Regions from separate parts of the Paenibacillus sp. BAC0078 genome, predicted to be linked through region 3. Evidence: riboswitches for the same ligand, from Rfam matches in the RefSeq annotation. Region 3 holds a riboswitch; each other region holds the start of a gene.
What was found. Region 3 has a riboswitch for cobalamin ahead of ACX1DY_RS14290 (energy-coupling factor ABC transporter permease). Riboswitches for the same ligand answer to the same signal wherever they lie in the genome.
Positions count from the first base shown of each region.

Region 1: it holds a riboswitch for cobalamin, as region 3 does, so the genes downstream of both, ACX1DY_RS21335 (DUF4430 domain-containing protein) here and ACX1DY_RS14290 (energy-coupling factor ABC transporter permease) in region 3, are expected to answer to the same signal.
Region 2: it holds a riboswitch for cobalamin, as region 3 does, so the genes downstream of both, ACX1DY_RS18555 (anaerobic ribonucleoside triphosphate reductase) here and ACX1DY_RS14290 (energy-coupling factor ABC transporter permease) in region 3, are expected to answer to the same signal.

Region 1 is NZ_JBTLRW010000012.1:142,742-145,004, reverse strand. Features, by position in the region: cobalamin riboswitch at 526-732, shown strand; gene ACX1DY_RS21335 (DUF4430 domain-containing protein) at 910-2,263, shown strand, end outside.
Region 2 is NZ_JBTLRW010000009.1:242,388-244,650, reverse strand. Features, by position in the region: gene ACX1DY_RS18560 (MTH1187 family thiamine-binding protein) at 1-240, opposite strand, end outside; cobalamin riboswitch at 591-822, shown strand; gene ACX1DY_RS18555 (anaerobic ribonucleoside triphosphate reductase) at 1,124-2,263, shown strand, end outside.
Region 3 is NZ_JBTLRW010000006.1:309,990-312,252, forward strand. Features, by position in the region: gene ACX1DY_RS14285 (ArsR/SmtB family transcription factor) at 1-694, opposite strand, end outside; cobalamin riboswitch at 851-1,050, shown strand; gene ACX1DY_RS14290 (energy-coupling factor ABC transporter permease) at 1,238-2,005, shown strand; gene ACX1DY_RS14295 (energy-coupling factor ABC transporter substrate-binding protein) at 2,002-2,263, shown strand, end outside.

The DNA.
Region 1 (2,263 bases), on a different contig from region 3:
ACTTCCACAAATACTAGCAGAGGCTCAACTCAGCTCAATTTCCGGCTCCAGCGCATCTTTGCTAATTTTCGAATGCAGCTCATGAGCGCTAAGTGGATTTTCTCCCACTAATTCAAGTAACAACAAAGATATTTCAGTATTAAGTGGAAAAAAGTAAACTAATCGGGCATATTTCGTCCTCTGGTGGGGAGAAGCGCTGTTTTAGTGATACTTTTTCCACCTATTTTCCCCCTGGAGACAGTGCTGGAGGAATTAGTGTACTTTTTTCCACCTATTTCTGCCGGCCGAGCCGCTTGCCTATCGCCCTGCACGTGCCGCTGCCCATTATGCCCCGATCCGCAACCCCCGCAACTCCCGCAACTCCCGCTATTCCCGCTACCCCGCAACCCCCGCTATTCCCGCTAGTCCAGCTACCCCCGTTACTCCCCGCGCCACTTACCACCACTCCCATCCCGCCGCGGCGATGAAACAGCTTTTCTATAGACATACACGGGAATACTAGATATGATTAAGAATATTAAAATTTTATAAGCTATTGAAAAAGGTGCGGGTTCTATTCGTGAAAACAATAGAATCAGCTTAAAAGGGAAGGCCGGTGCAAGTCCGGCGCGGTCCCGCCACTGTAAATGCGGAGCGGCTCTTAGAGCGGCCACTGTCCGGATAGAAGGATGGGAAGGCCAAGAGCAGCGATGAGGCATAAGCCAGGAGACCTGCCTTTTTCTTAACTGTTTCTATTCTTCGTGGGGTGAGAATGGGGAACATTGCAGATGGACTGCGTACGGAGCTTTGAGCACCGCAGCCTTAATTTGTATTCTTCCCGGGCCGCCCTTTACGAGGGCGGTCTTTTATGTTGCAGCGGTTATTTTACTGCTGCACGGTGCAATCCATTTTATAGAAAAGAGGTTGAAAATGAAGACATTTTTATCTGCCAAGTCCTTTACGCTTGGTCTGGTCTTATTGCTGGTGCTTTCGATTACAGGGAACGCTGTTGTTCCGGCGGGAGAGGCTTTTGCCGCAGCAGAGTCCTCCGCAACTACGGGAGTTAGCAGTGTTACGGAAGCCGTATATGCGGCAGATGCTTCTGCAACTAAGGAATCCTTAGCTGCAGCTGGTGCGGTGGCATCCGGTGGAGAGGTTACTGTCTCGCAAGCTACATATACAGCTGCCGAGTATATTTTGGGCGGCGGTGTGACATCCGAATGGCAGGCTATAGGTCTGGCCCAAGCGGGTTACCGTGTGCCGGAGAGTTATGCTCAGGCGCTCGTGCAGAAGGTGCAGGCGGAGGGGGGCAGTTTCCCGAACGCTACGGACTATGCGCGGATAGTGCTCGCGGTGCGGGCGATTGGCGGCGACCCCACGAACTTTGCGGGCAGCGGCTCGGCAGCGGGCTATAATCTGCTAGAGCGCATCTATAACAGCGACAAAATCAGCGGCCAGACGCTGAATGCTCCGGTATACGCGCTGCTTGCGCTGGATTCGGGCAGCTATACGCCTCCAGCCGATGCCAAATGGAATCAGGCAAAATTGCTGAGCGAAATTCTGTCCAAACAGAACAGCGACGGCGGCTTTGCACTGTTGCCGGGAGCGAGCGACCCGGATATGACCGCGATCGTGCTGGCGGCGCTGGCTGCGCATAAAAATGATCCCGCTGCAGGAGCAGCAGGGCAAAAAGCAGTAGCCTGGCTGTCTGCCAAGCAGGGCAGCAACGGTGGCTACGGAGATAGCAGCGAAAGTGTAGCCCAGGCCATTATCGGCCTGTCTTCTTACGGCGTGGACCCTGCCAGTGCAGAGTTCACCAAAAATGGAACGGAGCTTGTAGGCAGACTGCTAAGCTTCCGTCTCGCAAGCGGAGCCTTCGCCCATACGCAGGGCGGTAGCGCCAACGCGCTGGCTACCGAGCAGGCCTTTCAGGCGCTGGTGGCTTATAACCTGTTCAGCGGCGGGGCAAACGGCAAGCTGTATGATTTTTCCAAACCGGTAGCGCAGAATCCGCTAGTCTATGTGCCGCTGGTGATCGAAGGACCGGAACAAACACTGGGCGAAGGCAAAGCCTATGCCAGCAATGCTCTTGACGCGCTTGAGAAGGTAGCTTTGGCGAAGGGGCTCAAGCTCACGAATCCTTCCGGCAGTTATGTTACGGGCATCGGCGGCATTTCAGCCGGAACCTATGGCGGCTATGACGGCTGGATGTACGCAGTATCCCGCGGCGGCGAATGGGTGAATCCTGATGTCGGAATGAAAGACTTCAAGCTGAAGGATTCGG
Region 2 (2,263 bases), on a different contig from region 3:
GTCATCTATCTTAAGTGAAGTAGAGACACGCTGCGCACCCGCTGAGAAAGGAGATTCGTGCAGCGCTTCTACAGCAGCGAGAATCCGCGGCAGCGGTCCTTCGATAATCGTACCCATAGATGTCAGCTCGTAGGTAATGCCCTCCACCGTCTCCAGCACCCGCTGCATATCGGCCACATAGCTGCTGAGGCTGGTGCTGCCTGTGCCGATCGGAATTACGGTTACTTCGCCAATAGCCATTCGAAATCCCTCCTATATATAAGTCTCCAGTCCCTTCTATTGTAACAACTCCTGTCTGGCGTCACAAATCGCCTGAAGTCCCAGCATCCCTTCCCTCGAAATCCTATGATTGCACTCACTGCAGATATGAAGCCTTTGTGGCGTTTTTTGGGACAATTTATGAATCGGATTCGGAAAAATTTGTCGTTATTCTGTGGATTATCTGTGGATGAATTGTGGACTAACTCCGGAACATCTGTGGACTAGCTGTGGATCATCTGTGCGTAAAGCGGCTGAACCCGCCCGGGGCGCGGACTTGCAAAAAAGTATTTACAAACACAATATATTGGGTTAATTTTATATAGCGACAACAAAATATAGTGGAATCAGGTGCTTCACCTCTACAGGAGTGCTGAAGCTTAATAGGGAAGCGCGGTGCAAATCCGCTGTGGTCCCGCCACTGTAACCGGATGCTCGACAGCGTCATGAAGCGCTGCAGAGCAGTATCCTGAGGCTCACGCCACTGAGGGACATTCCCCCCTTGGGAAGGCGCCTTAAGGATTCACCGGAAGCCAGGAGACCTGCCTGTTTCCGGGCACCATCATTTACGCCTGCGAGGAACAGGAGAGGTGTCCGCATGCGGCCTGCACAAGCAGATTTAGCCTTCCCTAAGACGGGGAGCCAAGGCTGCCGATACCTGAAGGCGATATTCCCTATTGCCTTCAGGTATCGGCTTCTGCGGGAAAGCTTATTTCCATGGAGACCATCCGCAAATATCCGCGCTCCGGTTATTTGCGCCACGCATCCGGGCATTTTCCGCCTTCCTCGGCGGGAGATGCTTTTTTATTAATGTCAGTTAGCCTGGTTAGAACGTTCTTATATATCGAGAGGAGAGTGCTGCACAATGACGCTGCTGGAGAAACGGTACAACGCTGAACAAACTACACAAGAGGTTATGTTAGAGGAAGTTATCCATTTGGGGCGCGATATTATCGACAGCCGGGATTTGGATCTGCTGCGTGAGAATGCCAATTTGAACGGGGAGAGCTTTTCCGGCAAAATGAGCAAGTTCGGCAGTGAATACTCCAAGTGGTATGCCCGTAACTTCACGATGCCGCCGCAACTGGTGCAGGCTTCCCTCGATAACGTGGTGTATGTCCATGACCTGGACCAGTACGTCATCGGAACGACCAACTGCATCTTTATCCCGTTCGAGCGGCTGCTCCGCGAAGGCTTCAACACCGGCAACGGCAGTGTGCGGCCACCGAACTCGATTATGACCGCGATGTCACTGGTGGCAATTATTTTCCAGTCTCAGCAAAATGCCCAGTACGGCGGCGTGTCCGCCAACAAGCTGGATTTTGATCTGGCTCCTTATGTAACTAAGTCCTTCGCCAAGCTGTTCCGCAAGGGACTGGAGTACTTCGAAGAAGGACAAGCCGGTGAGCATCTTGGCGAAGTTAACATGAGCCGCAGCGATCTGGCTAAGCAGTATCCGCGGGCCTTCCGCTTTGCGCTGAAGGAGACGGAGAGCGAGACACTGCAGGCGGCAGAGAGCATGATACATAACCTGAATACGATGTCCAGCCGCTCGGGCGGTCAGATTCCTTTTACCAGTATTAACTATGGTACCTGCACTTCGCCAGAGGGCCAGCTTGTCATCAGCTCGCTGCTGACGGCGACCATGAACGGCCTGGGCAGCGGTGAAACGCCGGTGTTCCCTATCCAGATCTTCAAATGCAAGCAAGGTGTCAACCAGCAGCAGGGCGATCCTAACTATGAGCTGTTCCTAAAGGCCGCCGAGTGCTCCGCGCGCAGACTGTATCCGAACTTCGCCAATCTCGATGCGCCGCTCAACCTGCAATATTACGATCCGGCCGACCCGGATACTGAATTTGCAACTATGGGCTGCCGCACCCGGGTGCTTGGTGACCGCTTCGGACGCAACCACTGCTCCGGCAAAGGCAATCTGTCTTTTAACACACTCAACCTGGTGCGTCTCGGGCTGGCTCACGGCACGGTTACAGGCCGCCGCCTGGTAGCC
Region 3 (2,263 bases):
TGAGCAGACCATACTGATTGGTAAGCGGATGCCACCAGGCGGGCGTATATTTGCCTCTGCTGTCTCCATAGTCACCGGGACTTGTCCAGTAGCCCAGCTTGACGCCGTTCAGTGTAAAGGTGATGTCAGAGGGCCAATTATTATTGATGGACGGAGCCTCGGAGGCAATTTCCATCGTAATGACCAGTTCCTCCGGCTGCTCACTGGACAGCAGAAAGTTGGGGATTTTATACTCGACGTAGCCTTTGCCGAACCAGAGAATCGCCGCATTCATCCGCTCCAGATCCCAGAAATAACGCGGGTCGTCGAAACTGCCGATGATTTGCTCTGTAGTGGCCAGCCCGCAGGTCGGCTCAATCTGAAAGTCGGAATAATGCCCCACGGGCAGCTCGATGCGGTAGCTTTTGCGTTCGGCTCTCCCCGGGCCGGGAAAAATAATCTCCGCACCTTCTGCGGCTAGCGTGCAGATCTTTTGCAGACCGCTCCGCCCGGGGGCCATATGTGTCTGAATCAGCCCGGCAGTCTCCAGCTTGCGGACATGCATGGTCATAATGGCGCTGCTGAGCTTGGCCGCTGATGCCAGCTCCTTAACGTTCATTGGCTGAACGGCAAGCATGCGGAGCATGCGGAGGCGCACGGCGCTCGATAAGGCTTCGTATACAGGCAGTGATTCTTCGGTAAGATCGAGTTTCATAGACAGCCTCCAGGACAGGTTAGAAAATAAGAATTCATATATAGTTAATAATTATATTATTCAAATGAGCTTCTTACAAGCTATGCAGCTCTTTACAGGGGCTTCCACTTTTATCACAGACACCGGCCGGCCATGTCCGCTATGATGTACAGGATGAATCAGCGATGAAAACAAGGTGCCTTTGATCGTACAAAGTACCTCAAGGGGTAACAGGGAATCGGGTGCAACTCCCGAGCGGTCCCGCCACTGTAAGGAAAAGCCAGCCTTCACGATGTCACTCGGCAGAGCGCCGGGGAAGACGGGGGCATGGCGCCAGCATTCCAAGCCAGGAGACCTACCTTGTTTGCGCACACACGACTCTACGCGGATAGGAGCGGTGTACGAAGAGGTTCAGAGAAGAGGGTGTGCCTGCAGAATCTTACCGGCGGGAAAGCAGCCTTCTCTTTGTGATCTTTCGACGTACATATAACTCCCACCCTCTGAGGGCGGGGGTTTTTTTTGGTTTGCAGCAGAAGAACAACTGATGAAAGGATGGAGGAGAGAATGAACAAGCGCAGTTTTTGCAGCTTCGCAGTGCTGGTTGTCGGATTTACGGTTTATTTTGCGCTGAATGAGCCGGGTACAGCCGAAGCGATGCATATTATGGAGGGCTTTTTGCCGATAGGATGGGCTGTATTCTGGTGGGTGGCCTTTGTGCCGTTCTTTGTGCTTGGAATCATGAAGCTGAAAAAGCTGACCCAAGACAATCCCGAGCTGAAGCTGCTGCTTGGGCTGTCGGGTGCTTTTACCTTTGTATTGTCCGCACTCAAAATGCCTTCGGTAACCGGGAGCAGCTCACACCCTACAGGGACGGGACTTGGCGCCGTGATGCTGGGGCCGCTGCCGATGAGCGTGATCGGTTCCATTGTGCTGCTGTTTCAGGCGCTCTTGCTGGCGCACGGCGGAATAACCACCCTCGGGGCGAATGCGTTCTCGATGGCTGTCGCGGGTCCTTTTGCCGGATATGCAATTTATAAGCTGACGATGAAGCTGACGGAACGTGAAAAGCTGGCAGTGTTCTGCGCAGCGGCGGCGGCCGATCTGATGACCTATGTTGTCACGTCCTTTCAGCTTGCGGCGGCTTTTCCGTCGGCGGACGGCGGCATGCTGGCTTCTTTTGTTAAATTCGGCGGCATCTTTGCCGTGACCCAAATTCCGCTGGCCATCAGCGAGGGGCTGCTTACCGTGCTGCTGTGGAACTGGCTGAAGGCCTATAGCCCGCAGGAACTGTCGCTCTTGAAACGGGGAGCCAAAGGAGGAAGCGCAGAGTGAAAAACAAATGGAAAAACGGGCTGATGCTGCTGGCGGTTGTTCTGCTCGTGGTGCTGCCGCTGCTGCTGGTGAACGGGGAATTCGGAGGAGCCGACGATGCGGCGGAGGGAGCGATTTCGGAGATTGATCCTAACTATAAACCTTGGTTCAAACCCCTGGCCGAGCTGCCGGGAGAAACGGAAAGTATGCTGTTTGCGCTGCAGGCGGCAATTGGAGCCGGAATTATCGGCTATACGATTGGCCTTATGAAGGGAAAAC